3 regions of the Edwardsiella tarda ATCC 15947 genome follow, and region 2 is predicted to be linked to each of the others. Evidence: riboswitches for the same ligand, from Rfam matches in the RefSeq annotation. Region 2 holds a riboswitch; each other region holds the start of a gene.
The links. A riboswitch is a leader RNA that binds a small molecule or an ion and turns the genes downstream of it on or off. The one in region 2 is predicted to bind thiamine pyrophosphate.
Positions count from the first base shown of each region.

Region 1: linked by a shared signal. The riboswitch ahead of thiM (hydroxyethylthiazole kinase) and the one ahead of thiB (thiamine ABC transporter substrate binding subunit) in region 2 are both predicted to bind thiamine pyrophosphate.
Region 3: linked by a shared signal. The riboswitch ahead of thiE (thiamine phosphate synthase) and the one ahead of thiB (thiamine ABC transporter substrate binding subunit) in region 2 are both predicted to bind thiamine pyrophosphate.

Region 1 is NZ_CP084506.1:2,479,033-2,486,323, reverse strand. Features, by position in the region: gene DCL27_RS11560 (3-phenylpropionate MFS transporter) at 1-362, shown strand, start outside; gene queD (6-carboxytetrahydropterin synthase QueD) at 363-725, opposite strand; gene dld (D-lactate dehydrogenase) at 905-2,629, shown strand; gene DCL27_RS11545 (ArsR/SmtB family transcription factor) at 2,626-2,922, opposite strand; gene DCL27_RS11540 (FAD-dependent oxidoreductase) at 3,076-4,731, shown strand; TPP riboswitch at 5,000-5,097, shown strand; gene thiM (hydroxyethylthiazole kinase) at 5,133-5,936, shown strand; gene thiD (bifunctional hydroxymethylpyrimidine kinase/phosphomethylpyrimidine kinase) at 5,936-6,763, shown strand; gene DCL27_RS11525 (hypothetical protein) at 6,930-7,291, opposite strand, start outside.
Region 2 is NZ_CP084506.1:2,902,635-2,909,925, forward strand. Features, by position in the region: gene leuC (3-isopropylmalate dehydratase large subunit) at 1-114, shown strand, start outside; gene leuD (3-isopropylmalate dehydratase small subunit) at 107-709, shown strand; gene DCL27_RS13485 (DASS family sodium-coupled anion symporter) at 783-2,255, opposite strand; gene sgrR (HTH-type transcriptional regulator SgrR) at 2,611-4,290, shown strand; TPP riboswitch at 4,333-4,432, shown strand; gene thiB (thiamine ABC transporter substrate binding subunit) at 4,473-5,468, shown strand; gene thiP (thiamine/thiamine pyrophosphate ABC transporter permease ThiP) at 5,444-7,051, shown strand; gene thiQ (thiamine ABC transporter ATP-binding protein ThiQ) at 7,048-7,291, shown strand, end outside.
Region 3 is NZ_CP084506.1:2,622,867-2,630,157, forward strand. Features, by position in the region: gene DCL27_RS12170 (hypothetical protein) at 246-647, shown strand; gene traT (complement resistance protein TraT) at 726-1,466, opposite strand; partial or broken gene DCL27_RS17725 (mannose-6-phosphate isomerase) at 1,917-2,042, opposite strand; gene DCL27_RS12180 (glycerol dehydrogenase) at 2,270-3,370, shown strand; gene thiE (thiamine phosphate synthase) at 3,512-4,147, opposite strand; TPP riboswitch at 4,353-4,453, opposite strand; gene DCL27_RS12190 (hypothetical protein) at 5,098-5,730, shown strand; gene pflB (formate C-acetyltransferase) at 5,808-7,291, opposite strand, start outside.

The sequences.
Region 1 (7,291 bases), 420 kb from region 2:
GCAATCGCCTATTCCGCCGCTGGACGGTGTCTGGTCTGTTGCTGCTCTCTTGCCTGTGCGCCTTGCTGCGCTGGGTGATGATGGGGGCCACGACGGCGTTGCCTTGGCTGGTGGCGATGCAGATCCTACACGCCGGAACCTTCACCGTGTGTCATCTGGCGGCGATGCGCTTTATTTCTGCACGTCAGGGGGGCGATGTGATCCGTCTACAGGCGGTTTACTCGGCGTTGGGCATGGGGGGAAGCGTGGCGTTGATGACGGTACTGGCCGGTGTGGTCTACCAATATAGCCCGAGTGCGACGTTCTACCTGATGGCGTTGTTGGTGACGCCGGTGCTGTTCCTTCGCCCCGGCGTACGCTGATCAGGCGCCGCGATAGGTACAGCCCGCGGTGCAGGTCTCTTTCACCATGACGGCGCTCAGCAACGGTAGGCGGGGCTTGAGCTGCTGCCAGATCCAGTGCGCTAACACTTCGCTGGTCGGATTCTCCAGTCCGGTGATCTCGTTGAGATAGTGGTGGTCCAGCTGATCGTAGATCGGCTGGAAGCGCGCTTTCAGATCGGCGAAGTCCATTACCCAACCGGTGTGGGGATCGACTTCACCGCTGATCTCAATGCGCACCAGAAACGAGTGACCGTGTAAACGGCCACACTTATGCCCCTGCGGCACATGCGGCAGACGGTGAGCCGCTTCGAACTGAAACTCTTTAAACAGGGTAGTGGTCATGGTGACGCCTCATAACGAAAAGAGACGCATGGTAACGCAAAGCGGCGTGAGGGGGTAGTTTCGTCGCGTATGCATAGATTGTGTTATCGGTCTTGCATTATTCTGTTTTTTCTTTGTTAATTATTGGCGCGTGGCACTATTCTGTGGGCATCCCTCATGTCTGTCACAGGAGTGTTGTCATGCCGCATGATCATTCGTCTCCCCCTGCGGAAATGTTGTTATCGCAGTTACGTGCCATTGTCGGCGCCTCCGCCGTGTTAAGCGAGGCGCGCAAGATGGCGCGCTACTGTAAAGGTTTTCGCTCCGGCCAAGGGCGTGCGCTGGCCGTGGTATTTCCCACCTCATTATTGGCGATGTGGCAGGTGTTTAAAGCCTGTGTCGAGGCCGATCGCATCATTTTGATGCAGGCTGCCAATACGGGCCTGACCGAAGGCTCGACCCCGCACGGCGATGACTATGATCGTGAACTGGTGATCATCAATACCCTACGTTTGGATGGCGCCCAGCTCCTGGATGGCGGGCGTCAGGTGGTGGCGTTGCCGGGCACGACCTTGTGGCAGTTGGAGCGTCTGCTCAAGCCGCTGGGACGGGAACCCCATTCGGTGATTGGCTCTTCGTGCATCGGCGCCTCGGTGATCGGGGGTATCTGCAATAATTCCGGTGGGGCACTGGTACAGCGTGGTCCGGCCTATACGGAGATGGCGCTGTATGGCCGGGTTAACGAACGGGGCGAGGCGGAGTTGATCAATCATCTGGGGATTGCCCTGGGTGACACCCCAGAGACGATCCTGACCAATCTGCAGCAGCGACGCTATGATGATGAGGCGGTGCAGCATGATGAGCGTCAAGCCTCCGATCATGACTATGCCCAACGGGTGCGTGAGATCGACGCGGACACGCCAGCCCGCTTCAACGCCGACGAGTGCCGTCTATTCGAGGCTTCCGGTTGTGCCGGCAAGCTGGCGGTCTTCGCCGTGCGTCTGGATACCTTCCCCGCCGAGCCACGCCAGCAGGTGTTTTACATCGGCACCAATAAGCCCGAGGTATTGAGCGCGTTACGGCGCCATATCCTGGCCCACTTTACTCACCTGCCGGTCGCCGGCGAGTATATGCACCGTGATATTTTCGATATCGCCGAGCGTTATGGCAAAGATACCTTCTTGATGATCGAGAAGTTGGGGACGGATCGCATGCCGTTTTTCTTCAATCTCAAGGGGCGCATCGATGCCCTGACAGAGAAGGTGCCCTTGCTGCCCTCTCATCTATTGGATCGCACCATGCAAGGCTTGAGCCGCCTGTGGCCGAGCCATCTGCCGCCGCGCCTGAAGCAGTATCGCGATCGCTATCAACACCATCTTTTGTTGAAGATGGCTGGAGACGGCATCGAGGAGGCTCAGCAGTGGTTAACACGCTACTTTGCCGAGGCGGAAGGGGCGTTCTTTGTCTGTAGCGCGGAGGAGGGCAATAAGGCTTTCCTGCATCGTTTCGCCGCCGCCGGTGCCGCCATCCGTTACCAGGCGGTGCATAGCGATCAGGTCGAAGATATCCTGGCATTGGATATTGCGTTACGGCGCAATGACAGCCAGTGGTTCGAGCAGTTGCCCGCGGAGTTGACGCAAAACCTGCTACATCGCCTGTATTACGGCCATTTTATGTGCCATGTCTTCCACCAGGATTACATCGTGCGCAAGGGGGCCGATGTGGCGGCGATCAAGGCGCAGATGCTGGCATTGCTGGATGCGCGTGGTGCCGAATACCCGGCGGAGCATAATGTTGGTCATCTTTACTCGGCCAAGGCGCCGTTGCGTGACTTTTACCGGCGCCAAGACCCGACCAACACGCTGAATCCTGGCATTGGCAAGACCAGCAAATGTCGCCATTGGCAGTGCGATGGTCACCACTAGGCGGGGTCGCTCGGCGCGGGGCAGTACAGTTGATGTAGCGTCTCCAGCAGCGTCAGGGTACGAGGATCGGCGATACGGTAGAAGATCTGCTTGCCCTCGCGCCGGGTCTCGACCAGCGCCAGGCGTCGCAATACGCCGAGTTGTTGGGAGAGTGTCGGCTGTCCGATCGCCGTTGCTGCCTCCAGCTCGCCGACCGATGCCTCGTGCTGGCTGAGGCAGCACATTAACAGCAGGCGGTCAGGATTGGCGAGGGCGCGCAGAATCGCCGCCGTTCCGGCCGCGGCCTGTTGCATTCGTCGCGCAGATACGGATGAGGGCATCAGTCATTCTTCCCTTCAACGGTTTACAAATTAACATTATATACTATTGTATAATGATAAGGGTATCGCTGCAACGCGATGGCGCGTGCTGGCCGGTGAGATGAATGAATATGATGAGGTGAGCGGATGAAAATCGTGATTATCGGAGGGGTCGCTGGTGGGGCATCGGCGGCGGTGAGGGCGAGACGATTAGCGGAAGAGGCGGAGATCATTGTCTTGGAGCGCGGACGCTACGTCTCCTTCGCCAATTGTGGCCTGCCTTATCATATCGGCGGCGTGATCCCGCAGCGTGCCAGTCTGCTGTTGAAGACGCCAGAGGACTTCCGTCAGCGCTTCAATCTGGATGTGCGGGTACGTCACGAGGTGCTGGCGATTGATGTGCAGGGGAAATGCATCGAGGTCCGCGATCTGACCAGCGGGCAAGTTTACCGCGAATCTTACGATCGTCTCTTGTTGAGCACCGGCGCCGCGCCGCTGCTGCCTCCCTTGCCCGGTATCGAGAGTCCGGGGGTATTCGCGCTACGCAGCATCGATGATATGGATGCCATCCTGGCCCACATCGCCAGCCATACGGTAAAACATGCCACGGTGGTCGGTGGTGGCTTTATTGGCTTGGAGGTGACCGAGGCGTTACGTCGGCGCGGTCTGGCGGTGACGTTGTTGGAGATGGGGACGCAGGTGATGATGCCGGTGGATGGGGAGATGGCGGTGCCGTTGCATGAGACGCTGCGCGCCAACGCTGTCGATCTGCGTCTACAGACCGCGTTGCAGGCGATCATGCCGTGTGAGGCGGGGTTGCATCTGACCCTGAGCGAGGGCAGCGAGCTGGTCAGCGGCATGGTGATCATGGCCATCGGGGTACGACCGGAGAGTCGCCTGGCCCAAGCCGCCGGCCTGGCATTGGGCGCCAGCGGCGGCATCCGCGTCGACAGTGGCATGCGTACCTCGGCGCCCGATATCTATGCGGTGGGCGACGCCGTCGAGGCGCCTCCCTTCGACGCGGCATTGCCGCCGTTGGTGCCGTTGGCTGGACCCGCTAATCGTCAGGGGCGGATCGCCGCCGACGCCATGCTGGGGCGTGCTAGCCACTACCGTGGGAGTCAGGCGGCCTCGGTGTGTCAGATCTTCGATCTGACCGTCGCCAGCGTAGGATTGAGCGAGAAGTTGTTGCGGCGGCAGCAGCGTCCCTATGAGACCGTATTTGTGCATGGGCCGAGCCATGCCGGTTACTATCCCCACGCGACACCCATCTCGCTGAAGTTGATTTTCGATCCACGCAATGGGGCGATCCTCGGCGCGCAGGCCGTGGGCAAGGAGGGGGTCGACAAGCGTATCGATGTGCTTTCCGTCGCGCAGCGTGCCGGGTTGACGGTGGCCGATCTGGAGCATCTGGAGCTGTGTTATGCGCCGCCTTATAACAGCGCGCGCGATCTGGTGAATCAAGCGGGTATGCTGGCGAACAACGTGCTGTGCGGCGATACCGCCATCTGCCATGTCGCCGATCTGGAGCAGCGCGATCCCGCTCGTCAGTGCCTGCTGGATATCCGCAGCGATGAGGAGTTGGCGACGTTTGGCACCTATCCACAGGCGCGGCATATCCCGCTGGATGAATTGCGCGCGCGTCTGGATGAGCTCCCGCGAGATAAAGAGATCCTGATCGGCTGCCAGTCTGGGCTGCGCGGTCACGTCGCCTATCGCCTGCTGGTGCAGCATGGTTTCCGCGCCCGCAACCTGACCGGTGGTTATATCACTTACCGACGCGTCTTGGCGGCTCAATCTTAAGCTTCCGCTCGCCTTGCCCGCGAGCGGTAACATCGGCCTCGTCCCCTTACGCGCAGCGGGCGGCTAAGGGGGCGGGATCTGGCCCGCCCCGCCGCTAGCGTACGTGACTTGCCTCAGCATTGGCCTGACCTTGACGTCAGCGGGATCCCGCGTGGCTCGACGCCCCGCGCTCGGAGCGGCGTAGAGCACGAGAAGCGCATTTACAATGGCGCACCCGGGTATTATCCTGCTGAAGATTTATGTGTAGTTAAAATATAATATATTGATTTTTAATGACTCGGGGTGCCGACGCATGCGTGGGCTGAGATTTTACCCGTATTACCTGATCTGGATCATACCAGCGTAGGGAAGTCTCGGTGCCTGACCGCGCCGCCTTCTTCGCGCCGGTTGGGAGACACACGATGTTTGTACAACCTGCCCCTTTGCCTGATGCGCTGTGCGCGCAGGCGTTACTCACCCTGCGCCAGCGAGCCCCGCTGGTACATTGCCTGACCAACGAAGTGGTACAAAGCTTCACCGCCAACGTATTGCTGGCGCTGGGCGCCGCCCCGGCGATGGTGGTGCAGGCCGATGAGGCGCGCCAGTTCGCCGCCTTGGCCGATGCGTTGCTGATCAACATCGGGACCCTGTATGACGCGCGGGCGGAGAGCATGCTAGCGGCGATCGCCTCGGCGAACCAGGCCGGCACGCCCTGGGTACTGGATCCGGTGGCGGTCGGCGTCTTGACCTACCGTAGCGACTTCGCCCGTCAACTGTTGCGTTTGCGCCCGGCGGCGATCCGGGGCAATGCCTCGGAGATCTTGGCGTTGGCTGGTCAGCCCTCTAGTGGACGCGGCGTAGATAGCCAGGATGACGCCCTGGCGGCCCTGCCGGCGGCACAGGCGCTGGCCGAGCAGAGCGGCGCTATCGTCGCGGTGACCGGGCAGTATGACTATGTGACCGATGGCGTGCGTAGCTATCAGATCGCGGGTGGTGATGCCGTGATGACTCGGGTCGTCGGTACCGGCTGTGCGCTGTCGGCCGTGGTGGCGGCCTTCGCCGTGCAGGCGGATCGTCTGACGGCCGTCGCCAGCGCCTGCCGGGTGATGGGCGTGGCCGGGCGTCAGGCGGCGCGCGAGGCGCGTGGCCCCGGTAGCTTTACGCCGCACTTCCTGGATGCGTTGTATGGCCTACAACCGGAACAGTTACGCGGGGAGGTCGCCTGATGATGTCACCGATAACCGATGCTGCCGTGCGGATTAACGCGTTGACCATCGCCGGGACCGATCCCAGCGGCGGCGCCGGGATCCAGGCCGATTTGAAGGCTTTCTCGGCGTTAGGGGCCTACGCGACCAGTGTGATCACCGCATTGGTGGCACAAAATACCCGCGGGGTGCAGTCGCTCTACCCCATCGCCGCCGACTTTGTCGCGGCGCAGTTGGACTCGGTGCTGAGCGATGTCCGCATCGATAGCGCCAAGATAGGCATGTTGGCCAGTGCGGATATTGTGACCTGTGTCGCCGAGGCGTTGGTGCGTTATCCGCTGCCTTACGTGGTGCTGGATACGGTAATGGTGGCCAAAAGCGGTGATGCATTATTGGCGCCGCAGGCCGTCAGCGCGATTCGGCAGCAGTTGTTACCGCAGGTCTCCTTGATCACGCCCAACTTGCCAGAGGCCGCCGCACTGCTGGAGTGCGCCGTGGCGCGTGATGAACGGGAGATGTGCGCCCAAGGCGAAGCCCTGTTGGCGTTAGGCTGTCCGGCCGTATTGATGAAGGGCGGGCATTTGCAGGGCGTGGAAAGTCCCGATTGGTTACTGACGCGCGAGGGGATCGCCGAGCGTTTTAGCGCCCCGAGGGTGGCGACACGCCATACCCACGGCACCGGCTGTACGCTGTCGGCGGCGTTGGCGGCATTGCGTCCACGCCATGCGGATTGGTGTGCCACCGTCACGGCGGCGAAGGCGTATCTGCAGGGCGCCTTGATGGCGGCCGACTCGCTACAGGTCGGCCAGGGGATCGGGCCGGTACATCACTTCTATCGTTGGTGGTAAAGGGAAGGCGGCGCGTCACCCGCTGGCCCGCGCCTGGCAGGCAGGGGGTGCCGGTAGCGCGCAATACGCTACCGGCGGTGTGTGGCGGACTCAGCTCGGCTGGCTGCGCTGTCGAGTCAACACGCGGCTGATACGTTTTCTACCCCATACACCGAGCCGCCCGTGGTTATGCCTGCGGTGGCGTCGGCATGGCCAAGCGCCAGACGTGTGTCATGAGGGCGTTCAGGCGCTGGAGATGGGCGGCGTCGAAGCGGTTCAGGGTGAAGAAGGGCTGCTCGGGACGCGGGCGTAGCGCCAGCGCCAGTTGAGGCTGTCCCTGTTCATCCGCTAGCCAGCCGATCAGGTAACTGATCGGTGCGGAGGCCGAGTGCTCGGTTAACAGGAGCGAGGGCCACGGGGTTGCTTCGCTGGCCGCACGACTGGCGATAAACAGATCGCCATACCGGCGTCCGGCATAGTCGCCATCTTGCTCCAAGGGTTGGCCATCACGCTGGATCCACGATTGCACCGCATCGATGCGCGCGATGC
Region 2 (7,291 bases):
CGTCAAGGCCGTGGTGGGCGCACCCACTTGGTCAGCCCAGCCATGGCCGCCGCCGCCGCCATCTGTGGCCACTTCGCCGATATCCGCCAGTTCCAGGAGGGGAACCATGACTGAATTCATTCGCCACACCGGCATCGTGGTGCCCCTGGATGCCGCCAATGTCGATACCGATGCCATCATTCCCAAGCAGTTTCTGCAGAAGGTGACGCGTAGCGGATTTGGCCGCCATCTGTTCCATGACTGGCGCTTCCTCGACGACGCAGGCGAACGCCCGCATCCCGACTTCGTCCTTAACCAGGCCGCCTACCGCCAAGGCAGCATCTTGCTAACACGAGAAAACTTTGGCTGTGGCTCCTCACGCGAACACGCCCCCTGGGCGCTGAGTGACTACGGCTTTCGGGTGATCATCGCCCCCAGTTTTGCCGACATCTTCTATAGCAACGCCTTAAACAGCCAACTGCTCCCGATTACCCTCAGCGAGGCGCAAATCGACACGCTGTTCGCCCTGGTCAACGCCGCGCCGGGCATCGCCTTCAGCGTCGACCTAGAACAGCAGACACTGCAGGCAGGAGAACAACGCTATCCCTTCCATCTCGATCCGTTCCGGCGCCATTGCCTGATGCGTGGGTTGGACAGCATCGGCCTGACCTTGCAACATGAGGCGGACATCGCCGCCTATGAGGCACGCCGTCCCACCTTCTTGCGTTAAGCACACGGCGGGCCGGAAACCCGACCCGCCGTGCTCATACCGCGTTCAGCACCCCCCTCGATAGCCAGCTCGATTACCAGTAGCCCAGCCAATGCCACCATAGGCTACCGACGCTCAGCCACAGCGTCAGGTTCACCACGCTGAGAATGAAACCGGTCTTCCACCATTCGCCTAGCGTGACATAGCCAGATCCAAAGATGATCGGTGCGGTACCGGTAGCGTAATGCGTCAGCGACATCATCAACGATGAAGAGAACGCCAGGACCAAGGCGAACAGTGCCGGCGGTACCCCCAACGCTAAACCGGCGGCGAAGAAGGCGGCAAACATGGCGGTAATGTGCGCCGTGGTACTCGCAAAGAAGTAGTGCGCGTACACATAGACCAAGGTCAACAACACCATCGCGCCGACCCAATGCATCCCCAGGCCATCGATCAACAGGCTGACACTCTGCGAAAGCCAGGCTATCAAGCCGAGTTTGCCGAGGAACGTCGCCATCATCACCAACGCGGCAAACCACACCACCGTGTCCCAGGCACCTTTACACTTCAACAAGTCATCCCAGCTGAGCACCCCGCTACACAGCAGAATAGCCAGGCCAATGAAAGCGGCGGTGGTGGCGTTGACCGACCAGCCTGCACCTAACAGCCAAGCGGGAATATCGGCCCAGAGCACCAACAACAGGATAAATACTGCCAGGGTGATCTTCTCCGCCAAGGAGATCGGCCCCAACGCCCGGAGACGTTCTCGTGCGAAGCCCGGCGCATCGGGGGTATGACGGATCTGCGGTGGATAGAGCCAGTAGACCACCAGCGGCATCAGCAGCAGCGATAGCAGCGCAGGCAGTAATGCTGCCAATGCCCAGGCGCCCCACGATAACTCAAACTCATGGCCCGTTCCTTTAGCGATGAGATTGACAATCAATGGATTGGGTGCCGTAGCAGTGATAAACATCGCCGAGGTGATCGGGTTAATGTTGTAGTTAACCAAAGAGAGATAACGGCCGATCTTCTCTGTCGATCCAGGGCGTGGATGCGAGTCAAAGCTGTCGGCGATGGAACGCATGATAGGATGAATAATGCCGCCGCCACGAGCGGTATTACTCGGGGTCACCGGCGCCAACGACGTCTCCGCCAATGCCAGACCATAGGCGATGCCGAGTGTCCGCTTGCCACACAGCGCGATGAACCAATAACCGATGCGCTCGCCCAACCCGGTCTTGTTCAGGCTCTGTGACACCATGATCGAAATACCGATAAGCCAGATCAACGAATTGGAAAAACCGCTCAGCGCATCATTCAACGCCGCCGCAGGCTTGCCGGGATTGGTGACCCCGGTCAGCGCCACTAAGGCGATGGCCACTACCGAAACGGCGCCGATGGGCAACGCCTTACCGATAATGGCGGCGATGGTGCCGACGAAGAGGGCCAACAGCTGCCAGGCATTTGGGCTCACCCCTGTGGGGGCGGGAATAATAAACCAGATCGTCAAGCCGATAACTAACGCGATCAATGCAGGTAACGGTTTTAACGGCGTGAGTCGCTCCATTTTTTCCATGCGATGCCATCCTTATACTTTTTTATTGTCGATTCGATGGACACGCCCGGCCGCAACCTATCCAGCTATCGGGCGAGTGTCGCGTTAGCATAGCAGCGTTCACGATGGCGACGATGAAAAAAGCGCAGGCAGGAGAAGGGCATATGAAGTACGGCACATTTTTATCTGCCAACCGCTCGCCCCGAACAGAAAAATGCCGACGATCAACGATCGCCGGCCGGTGAAAAGCACCTTTACTCAGAAACACTCTTCGATGTCGGAGAGATACCCTCTTTCATCTGTTGCCATTATCTGCGTAATATGAGGAAAGAAAAATGGATGACTTTTAGCGAAGAGATCCTCATTTATGTCGACACCCCGGCTGCAACACCAATTCATTCGTCTGTGGCAACACTGTCAGGGGCAGAGTTGTCACACCACCCTGGCACAGCTGGCTGAGGCGCTTAATTGCTCGCGTCGCCATGTCCGTACCCTGCTCAATACGATGCAACAACAGGGTTGGTTACACTGGCAGGCCGCCAGTGGTCGCGGTAAACAGTCCCATCTTAGCTTCCAACGTAGTGCCCTAGAGATGCAGCAACTGCGTGCCGAGGAGTTGATGGAACAGGACCACTTCGAGCAATTAGTGCAGTTGGTCGGCGACCGTGACAGTGCGCGCCAGATGCTGCTGGCTCAACTGGGACGCAGTTTTCGCCAGGGGCGCCATATCCTACGTATCCTCTACTATCGTCCTCTCCTCGGGCTGTTACCCGCCTCGCCGCTACGCCGTTCGGAGACCCATCTGGCGCGCCAGATCTTCAGCGGCCTGACGCGTATAAATGAGGAAAATGGGGAACTCGAATCCGATCTGGCCCACCATTGGCAGGCACTCACCCCATGTCACTGGCGCTTCTACCTACGCCCGGCGATTCATTTTCATCACGGGCGAGAGCTCACCATGGCAGATGTCATCGCCTCCTTGGAACGCCTACGCCCACTCCCGTTGTTTCGCCACATTGCCCGCATCGACACGCCTACGCCCCACGTGATCGATATCCATCTGCACGAGGCGGACGCCTGGTTACCCTGGTTACTCGGCAGCGTGCCCGCGATGATCCTGCCACAGGAGTGGCAGCAGATGGCGGACTTCGCCCGCCTGCCGAGTGGTACGGGCCCCTATCAGGTAGTTCGTAACACGCCGTATCAGTTAAAGATCCGCGCCTTCGACGCCTATTTCGGCTACCGAGCATTGATCGATGAAGTCAACATCTGGGTATTGCCTGAGATCTCCGAGGAATTGGTACATGCCGGGGTACAACTCCAGGCCGAAGGCGGTGGCGGTGACGAGTTAGAGAGCCGCCTGGAGGAGGGCTGCTACTTTATGCTGTTCGACCAGCGCAGCGCGCAGCTACGCGATCCCGCGGTACGCGCCTGGCTGTGCCAGACCATCAGTCCCATCGCCTTGCTCAATAACGCCAGCCCTCTGCATCAGCGCTATTGGTCCCCCGCCTACGGCCTGTTGCCACGCTGGCACCACAACAAGATGCTCGCTATCGCCCCCAAGCCGCCACAACTGACGCATCTGCGCGTCACCGTCTATCGCGATCACTCCGAGTTTCACGCCATCTATCAGGCACTACAACCGCTGCTGGGCGCCCATGGCGTCACGCTGGAAATGCAGGAAATCGATTATGAGCGCTGGCACCAGGGTGAGGCCTGTAGCGATCTGTGGCTGGGCAGCGCCAACTTCTACCTACCGCTAGAGTTCTCCATCTTCGCCATGCTGTACGAGATGCCGCTGCTCGCCCACTGTAGCGGGCTGGATCTGGCCCAAGAGGCCCGCCGTTGGCGGGAGCAACGTCTCGCGATGGCCGAGTGGAGCCAACAATTAATCCAACGCCATCTGCTTCACCCCCTATTCCACCACTGGCTCAAATTGCACGGCCAGCACAGCATGCGCGGCGTACGCATGAATACCTTAGGCTGGTTCGACTTTAAATCTGCCTGGTTCGCCCCGCCGGAGCATCCCCCGTCTCCCGAGGATTAACAAACGGCTTTCTAAACCCGCACCTGCTCTTTACAATAAGCGCCTGTCTCAACGGGGTGCCCGCTATCGATGCGGGCTGAGAGCATACCCGTCGAACCTGATCCGGTTAATACCGGCGGAGGGATTTGAGAGAGCCTGCTGCTGCTCAAAGACCTTTGCCACCACCATTAAGGGAGTGCAAAGTGTTAAACAAAATCTGGCCACTGTTGGCCCTATTAGCCGCGCCATTGCTGGCGCACGCCGCCGATAAACCCGTCCTCACCGTCTATACCTACGACTCATTCGCTGCCGATTGGGGGCCTGGGCCAAAGATCAAGCAAGCCTTCGAACAATCCTGCCAATGCGAGCTGAAACTGGTGCCACTGGCGGATGGGGTCGCCATCCTCAATCGCCTGCGCATGGAGGGGAAGAAAAGCCCGGCGGATGTGGTGCTCGGCTTAGATAACAACCTGTTAACCTCCGCTCAACAAAGTGGACTGTTCGTCCCCAGCCAGGTCGATACCCGAGCACTGACGGTACCGGGCGGCTGGCACGATACGACCTTCGTCCCCTACGACTACGGCTACTTTGCCTTCGTCTACGATCGCCAGAAGGTGAAGACCCCGCCCACCAGCCTGAAACAACTGGTCGAAGGGCCAGAGAAGTGGCGCGTCATCTATCAGGATCCTCGTACCAGTACCCCGGGATTGGGCCTACTGCTATGGATGCAGAAGGTGTATGGCGATCAGGCCCCCGCCGCCTGGCAGAAGCTAGCGCAGAAGACCGTCACCGTCACCAAAGGCTGGAGCGAGGCCTACGGCCTATTCCTGAAGGGAGAGGCGGATATGGTGCTGAGCTATACCACCTCGCCGGCCTACCACATCATTGAGGAGCACACCGATCGCTACGCGGCCGCGCCATTCGCCGAGGGGAACTATCTCCAGGTCGAAGTGGCTGGCATGCTGAAACATAGCGCCCAACCGGCGCTAGCGCATCAATTTATGCAGTTCATCACCACGCAGGCCTTCCAGGAAGCCATTCCAACGGGCAACTGGATGTACCCGGTGACGGCGGTACCGCTGCCCCCCGCCTTCGCGGACTTGCCCAAGCCGCAGACAGCGCTCAGCTTTACGCCCGCTGAGGTTGCCCAACACCGAGCCGAGTGGATCCGCGCATGGCAAAACGCCCTAAGCCGCTGATCGCCGCCTGGCTATGGCCAGGGATGGTGGCCGCCACGCTGCTATTAGCGGTGGCGCTGTTGGCCTTCGGCGCCTTATGGCACAGCGCACCGGCCAGCCATGCCCGCTCGCTGTGGCACGATGCCTATCTGTGGCATGTGGTGCGCTTCAGCTTCTGGCAGGCCGCGCTCTCGATGCTACTGTCGCTGCTACCGGCCATTGCGCTTTCCCGCGCCTTGTTTCGCCGCCGCTTCCCCGGCCGCACCCTGTTGCTACGGCTGTGCGCCATGACGTTGGTGCTGCCGGTGTTGGTGGCGGTGTTTGGGTTACTGAGCGTCTATGGGCACCAAGGTTGGTTGGCTCGGATCTGTCACGCGCTAGGCCTCGACTACACCTTCAGCCCGTACGGGCTCACGGGCATCCTGTTGGCGCATGTCTTCTTCAACTTACCGCTGGCGACCCGCCTGCTGCTTCAGGCTCAGGAGGCCATACCCGCCGAGCAACGCCAGCTAGCGGCCCAACTCGGCATGTCCTCCTGGCAGATCCTACGCTGGGTCGAGTGGCCCTATCTACGCCGCCAACTCCCCCCGGCTGGGGCGCTGATCTTCATGCTCTGCTTCTCCAGCTTCGCCACGGTTCTCTCCCTCGGCGGCGGCCCTCAGGCTACCACCATCGAGCTCGCCATCTATCAGGCGTTAAGCTATGACTACGACCCGGCGCGAGCCGCTCAGTTGGCGCTGTTACAGTTGAGTTGTTGCCTCGGGTTAGTCCTATTGAGCCAGCGTCTATCCGGCGCCCTGCCCGTCGGCCACAGTCAACGCTTAGTCTGGCGCGATGGACGCGACTCGGGCTGGCAGAGGTTCACGGATGTACTGACCATCGGCCTCGCCCTGTTGCTGTTGCTGCCGCCGCTACTGGCGGTGATCACCGATGGCGTGAATCAGGCATTCGCTAGCGTCTTGCACCAACCAGCGCTGTGGCAAGCGCTATGGACGTCGCTGTATATCGCCTTGGGCGCCGGCGTGCTGGCGGTGACCCTGACCATGATGCTGCTGTGGAGTAGTCGTGAGCTCACCTTGCGCGGATTACGCTGGCGGGCGCAGGGTATGGAGCTATGCGGCATGCTGATCCTGGCGATGCCCGGCATCGTGTTGGCTACCGGTTTCTTCCTGTTACTCAACGCCAGCATCGGCTTGCCTGACTCCCCGGCGTTACTGGTGATGGCGACCAATGCGTTGATGGCGATCCCCTATGCCATGAAGGTGCTGGAGTATCCGATGCGCGATCTGGCCGAGCGCTATGATACGCTGTGCCTGTCACTGCGCATCACGGGGCTCAACCGCCTACGCTGGATCGAGTTACGCGCCCTACGCCGTCCGTTAGCACAAGCGCTGGCCTTCGCTTGCGTCCTATCGCTGGGTGACTTTGGTGTCGTCGCGCTGTTTGGCAATGAACAGTTCCGCACCCTACCCTTCTACCTGTATCAACAGCTCGGTGCTTACCGCAGTGCCGACGGCGCCGTTACCGCCCTGCTGCTGTTATCGGTCTGTCTACTCCTCTTTAGCCTGCTGGAACGCCTACCCGCAGGGAGAACATCGCCATGATCCGCCTGGATGATCTGACCTACCAATACCAACAACAGACGTTGCGCTTTACACTGCACGCCGCCGCCGGCGAGCGTATCGCCATCCTCGGGCCCAGTGGGGCAGGGAAAAGTACCCTGCTGAGCCTGATCGCTGGCTTCCTGACGCCACACAGCGGCGCGCTCGATCTCAATGGGCGCGACTGCCGCCAAACGCCCCCCGCCAGCCGCCCGGTGTCGATGCTGTTTCAGGACCATAACC
Region 3 (7,291 bases), 280 kb from region 2:
TCTAGCGGCGGAGTTTTCCCTATAAATACAGCATAATAAGACCACTATCACCATAATGATAGTGATGCGGAAAACGACTCTCAGAAATAACTCGCCACGCTGGCAACATCGCTGACCGGATACGCCATGACATCAATGTGATATGGCGAGAGGTAACCCCATAAAGGATGCGCTAATCTTGTTAGCAGACCAATGACGCATGGCGTCATCAGACCAGTATCTTCATATTCTCAAGGAGAGTTCCCATGGTTCAGTCCGCAACGCTAGCAGCCCCCGAGATAAATAGCCAACAGGGTAGCGATGCCGCATCGGCCATCGTGCTGAGGGTGGTGGATCGCGATGATGCCCTCAATCTTATGCGCACCTTGGTATTCCCAGTCAGCGAAACCCGTGAGCAGGTAAGCCAGATCTTACGGCGTAACCCGAAAATAATCGAAGAGTGGCTGCGTGAATTTAATCGCGGCTTCGCGGAAAACCAGCAATGCTGGTTCGAACAGCATATTCTGGTGGTACCGCATGTACGAGAAAATCTCCCCGCGGTGCAAAGCCAACTGGCACACTTGCTGGGTTCGCTGCAGCTCCGCTATCGCCCCGGCGCCATCGTCCCCTTGCCACAATGGATCGATATGATGGAGTTGCGCGCCTAACCGAGCCCTCTGCGAAAACATCACGCCCCGTCATCGACGGGGCGCTTTGCGTTATCCCCTCACCAGGAGGAGTAACGCTTACAGAATACCGGCAATAGAGTTCGCCAGTTGCGCTTCGAGTACCGGTTCAGCTTGGTTAAACTTCAGGTTGACCTGATTGGCGCTAGAGACGATACGAGTCTGGTAGCGTTGCTGATTGCCGCCCTGCACACTGCTGGTTTGAATCTTCGCGCCAGAGGTACCCTGACGCAATGCCGCCACGTTGTCCGTGCTCACCTTAGCCGTAGTGCGCTCGGCGATCTGTACGTCCGTCACCATGGTGTAGTTGACGTCCTCAATCATCGCATCCGCCGCCAGACCGATCAGCCCCGCCGCCAAACCGACCCCCAACGTCGCCCCTGCCGAGGTGGTATTATAAGCCGTTATCCCAGCGCCCAATGCCGCACCCATCGCCGCCCCTTGGTAGCCTTGATTTAGTAGCCCCTGCGCCTCACGCAGATCCATACGATCGGCGCGTAGCACGTTGGCCTGAACCCAGTAATAGGCGCGGTCGGGATCACTCACCAGTTGATATCCCTTGGCCTGAATCGCTTGCGCGATACGCGGCTGTAGATCGCTCAGAGGCTTATCGGAAGTATTCTTGACCTGGAGATAAACCGTTTTCTGATTGGAAGGCTCCAACCAAATCGTCTCGCTCATCTGGGTCTTCACCTCCAGATTACGTTTTTTAATCGCCGTGGTCATCGCACCACAACCTGACAACAACAGACAGGCCGCAACCAAGGCGACAATAGCGGTATTTTTATAATGGCGTTGCATGATGAATCGCTTCTCTCAGAGGTCAATAAAATGCATCCATGGCCTAGTGCCATGGTAGGTAAAAAGTGTGACGATTATAGAAATGGGATTGTCAGCAAGGCAAATTGACTGACAAAAAATGAGCCTGAATCAGGAGTATTCCGAGGTGAATCTAAATAGAGAGTAAACGAGTCATCTGTATTTTTATAGGACAGCCCAAGCTAATTACTCCTAAAGGGTTAAGCACCTTGATAAAGTAAAGACAGTTATCACTCGCTCATTTTGTATAACCAGAAAAGATGCATCATAAATACCGTGTATTATGACCAGGTTTATCCCCTCAAACAGCCCATCAGCGCACGTCAAAAAGTTCCCGCTCTATTTCACATGGCACGGAAGATTAATGACTACGCGAGGCCCACGCCGAGCTCACTCCCAACGCAGGCACGATATATGACACGGTAATGCGGCTCACCAGGCCAGTGGCTCAGCGGGATGACTATCGTTTAGACGATGCGGCGACTTGATAAATACCCCCTTCCACGGCTGCTCACCCCGGTTTACCAAGAAATGGGCCTCACCCGGTTCACACGGCATCTCACCATATGCCCCCTACTCCACGCGAATAGCGACATATCGAGGGTTACCATCCCCATCACCTCCATCACCCCACGCCCTTCCCCGCTCATCAAACGATCGTTAGTCGATCGGTATAACCTAACCCAGCGCATGTCTTCCGGCTGAATGCTACGGCATAATCACCAGAGAGAGGGGGGCCCTCGCGCCCCTTCCCCGCGACTTTCTTTCCTGACAGGAGTGTAATGATGTTAAAAGTCATCCAATCACCATCCAAGTATATTCAGGGACCCGACGCGCTACAGTCCATCGGGCAGTATGCCAAGCTCTTAGCCAGTAGCCAGTTTGTCATCGCCGACGATTTCGTGATGGGGCTGACCGGAGACACGGTAGCCACCAGCTTGCGCGAGGCCGGGGTGGAGGGGCATTTCTCCCGCTTCGCCGGTGAATGCTGCCGGAAGGAGATCGATCGCTTGGGTGCCGAGTTGAAGAGCCTTGGCTGCCAAGGCGTGATCGGGATCGGTGGCGGCAAGACACTGGATACCGCGAAAGCCTTAGCCTACTACCAAGGCGTACCGGTACTGATCGTGCCAACCATCGCCTCGACGGACGCACCGACCAGCGCACTCTCGGTGATCTATAGCGAGCATGGCGAGTTCGAGGAGTATCTGATCTACCCGACTAACCCCGATATGGTGTTAATGGACACGGCGATCATCGCCAAGGCGCCGGTACGCCTGCTGGTCGCGGGGATGGGGGATGCCCTCTCCACCTACTTCGAAGCCCAGGCCTGTGTCGACTCCCATGCCATCAGCATGGCGGGTGGCGAGTCAACGCGGGCGGCATTAGCGCTGGCTCGCCTCTGTTATGAAACGCTACTCGAGGAGGGCTTCAAAGCGAAGCTGGCCGTCGAGGCGGGCGTCGCCACGCCTGCGGTGGATAATATCGTCGAGGCCAATACCTACTTGAGTGGGCTAGGATTTGAAAGCGCCGGGCTCGCCGCGGCTCACGCGATCCACAACGGCCTGACGGTGCTGGAAGAGTGCCATAAGATGTACCATGGGGAGAAGGTCGCCTTCGGCACGCTATGCCAGTTGGTGCTACAAAACAGCGACAGCGAGCAGATCGAGACGGTACTCGATTTCTGTGTACGGGTCGGGCTCCCCGTCACCCTCGCACAGTTGGGGATCGAGGATGGACCGCAACTGAACGAGAAGATTATGGCCGTGGCGCAAGCCAGTTGCGCCAAGGGCGAGACCATCCATAACATGCCCTTTAGCGTCACACCGGCACAGGTCTACGCCGCGATCCTGGCCGCCGATCGGTTAGGGCGAGCCTGGTTAGCGTAAGCCTCATGGCGGGGCCACTCAACGCCCCGCCTAATCCGTGTCCTGATGCTGGAGAGGCCTACGCCACCCAGCTAACGCCACCATAAAGCCAATGAGGCACGCCTCGTTGCCGTTAGCCGACGTCGTATCGGCCTAGGCGGCTCACTCGCCCCCGGCACCGGCCAGCGCCAACAAGTGTGCCGTGGCCTCGCGCCAATCCGCCGCCTGGGTAATGGCGCTGATCACCGCCACGCTGCCGACACCGGTCGCCAATACCGCAGGCACCCGCGCCAGAGTGATCCCCCCGATGGCGACAGTCGGGTAATCACCCAGACGTTGAATGTGACGCGCCAACTGTGCGATCCCTTGCGGCGCCGAAGGCATCTGCTTGCTCTGGGTGGGAAAGACCTGCCCCAACGCAATATACGAGGGACGCGCCGCGAGTGCGACCTCGATCTCCATATCGTCATGAGTAGAAACCCCCAGGCGTAATCCCGCCGCCCGAATCGCCGCCAGATCCGTCGCAGCCAGATCCTCCTGACCGAGATGTACGCCATAGGCTTGGTGCTTGATCGCCAGGCGCCAATAGTCGTTGATAAATAACCGGGCTTGATAACGACGACCTAGCTCAATCGCCGCCTTCACCGCCTCCTCCAACTGTTCGTCATCGCGATCCTTGATGCGTAACTGTAAGGTTCGTACCCCGGCCTCCAGCAGGCGCGCGATCCACTCGACGCTGTCGACCACGGGATAGGCGCCTAAGCGAAAGGGCACCGGCGGGAAATCAGGCTGATACATCAGGCATTCTCCTTGCGTAAAACGAGGCGGACTCCCCCTAGGGGGAATCGACGCCGATTCATGGGCGCGACACGCGCTGGACAAGGCGAGATAGACCTGTCGGCGCGGGGACTTGAACGAATGACATCCTCCGCCCCTAAGGCGGAAATGCAGCTTGTCGGACGACGGATAACGCCAGAGAGGCTTTCACCTGACGTGAGGTGATAACACGAAGACGCTTGTTCCCTTCGCAGGTATCAGCCTGATCAGGTTCTGCGGATCCCGAATCAACGGTCTCAGCCCAACGGGGCACTCCGACAAGATAACGCCTCGCTCGGCGAGCGGGGAAGCAGGGTAAACTACGCGTTAACAGGCGCGATCTCAAGCGGCGAGGGAGGATAATCGCCGCGACATCACGCGCCGGCGTCTCCCCCCGCCACGCTCGGCGCGCCCCTCTCAGAGTCGGCAACACGCGCCACTATCGCTTAATCTGGCAAGCCAACGATCGGGTGAGTCCCCCGCGAGAACGAGTCGGGGAGATGGCAACAATAACGGTGTCGCGATCCCCTCTCCGTCTGCAACTGGCTGTTATCAAAAGACAGGGTCTATTTATTCTGTCAGCCAGGCCGCCGTCATAATGACCTCACTCACCACGCGGAACGACATGGCTAGGCCACCCACCAGCCAACCTCGTCAGGAAACACCAACACCCCATGTCAAGCAATAAATATCAGCATATTAAATTCTGCTTACCTGTGTGTGTAACTGCATAACAGCCAAGTTATTAGCTATAAGAACAAAATAAATAAAATATAGAAAATAATAAAATACATTCACTTTAATAAACCAGAAAATAAAAATAACCGAAATGAATAATATGGAAAAGCCAGCCCAATCCAGTTATATCTCAAGATAAGGAGCCGTCCAGCGCAATACGCAACAAGCCGCGAATAAAAATAACAGAGTAGATAATGAAAATAACGATATCACTCGGTGATATATTCCTATTTATTATGATCATCGCGATCACACTCTATGCCATCTGGCTGCCGCCATCCGGCGAGCCCGCATGGTTAGCCTCATCGATTGACTATATTGAGCAGGGACAGGCGCTATGGCTCGCCTTTGTCGTGTTGTTTATCCCCTACCGTTGCTGGCGCGAACGGCTCGACGCGGGTGACCGCCGCTTCTGGTACTGGGCTACCCTATGGTGGCTCACCCTGTTAGGGCGCAGCATCAGTTGGGGGCGGTTCTATTTCCCCCATGGGCCACGGCTACTCTTTCATGGCATCGCTGCCCTACTGATCGCCGCACTGCTACTCTCGCTACTCTCCTCTCAGTTACGTCGTGCCATCGCCGCACGCTACCGTCTGCACCCGATCCCCATATGGCGTCTGGTGGCGGTAGTGTTAGCCTTCGCCGGTGCCGACGCCGTCGAGCATCAACGTGCGCTTGCCCACCCTCTCCTATCCAGTGCGAGCCCTTACCGAGATCTGATTGAAGAGTTATATGAATGCCCGTTTCTGATCGGCCTGTTTCTTATCACGTTGCACATGTTGAACCACGAGCGATATTTACGGCGACAACGCGCATCCAAGGCATAGAAAATAGAAAAAATGAGGCCGCCCAGAAGGACGGCTCCGCGACATAGACGACTCAACGACCGCCTCCACGCCAAGCGTTAGAAACAACGGGTAAAGGTACGTGAGATGACATCCTGCTGCTGCTCTCGCGTGAGCGCATTAAAACGCACGGCGTAACCCGATACGCGAATCGTCAGATTGGGGTAATTCTCTGGATGCGCGATCGCATCCAGTAACATCTCCCGATTCATCACATTCACGTTGAGATGTTGCCCCCCTTCCACCCCATCCTGATGGTGGAAGTAGCCATCCAATAGTCCCACCAGATTCGTCTTACGCGTCTCCTCCTCCTTGCCCAAGGCCTGCGGGACGATGGAGAAGGTATAAGAGATACCATCCTTGGCATAGGTAAAGGGCAACTTGGCCACCGAGGTCAATGAAGCCACGGCCCCGCAGCGATCGCGGCCATGCATCGGGTTAGCCCCCGGAGCAAACGGCATTCCCGCACGACGCCCATCGGGGGTATTACCGGTCTTCTGCCCATAGACCACGTTCGAGGTAATGGTCAGAATCGACTGCGTCGGCACCGCGTGGCGGTAGGTCGGCAACGCCTGAATCTTCTTCATGAAACGCTCCACCAGTTCGCAGGCAATCCGATCCGCGCGATCATCGTTATTGCCGTACTGCGGATACTCACCTTCAATGGCGAAGTCGATAGCCAGCCCCTGCTCATCACGAATCGGTCTCACCTTGGCGTACTTGATCGCGGAGAGGGAGTCTACCGCCACTGACAGGCCAGCGATGCCGCAAGCCATGGTGCGATACACATCGCGATCATGCAGCGCCATCAAGGCCGCCTCATAGCTGTATTTATCGTGCATATAATGGATCAGATTCAGCGCACTGATGTACTGTACCGCCAACCAATCCATAAAGTGATCGAGACTGGCGATCACCGTCTCATAATCCAGCACCTCATCCATCAACGGCGCCCGCTGCGGTCCGACCTGGATCTTCAGTTTTTCGTCGACGCCGCCATTGATCGCATACAACAGGGTCTTGGCCAGGTTGGCGCGAGCGCCAAAGAACTGCATCTGCTTGCCAATCACCATCGGACTGACACAACAGGCGATGGCATAGTCGTCGCTATTGAAGTCGGCGCGCATCAGATCGTCGTTTTCATACTGCAACGACGAGGTCTGAATAGAGAGACGCGCCGCATAACGTTTGAAATCTGGCGGTAACGACTCCGACCAGAGGATAGTCAGGTTCGGCTCAGGCGCGGGTCCCATAGTATGTAACGTGTGTAAGTAGCGGTACGAGGTGCGGCTCACCAGCGTGCGGCCATCGAGCCCCATTCCCCCGATCACCTCCGTCGCCCAGATCGGATCGCCCGAGAATAACGCATCAAACTCCGGCGTACGCAGGAAGCGCACCATGCGGATCTTCATGATGAAGTGATCAATCAGCTCCTGCGCCTGTACCTCGTTTAGCACCCCTTCACGCAGATCGCGTTCGAGGTAGATATCGAGGAAGGTTGCAGTCCGTCCGAGTGACATCGCCCCACCGTTCTGCGACTTCA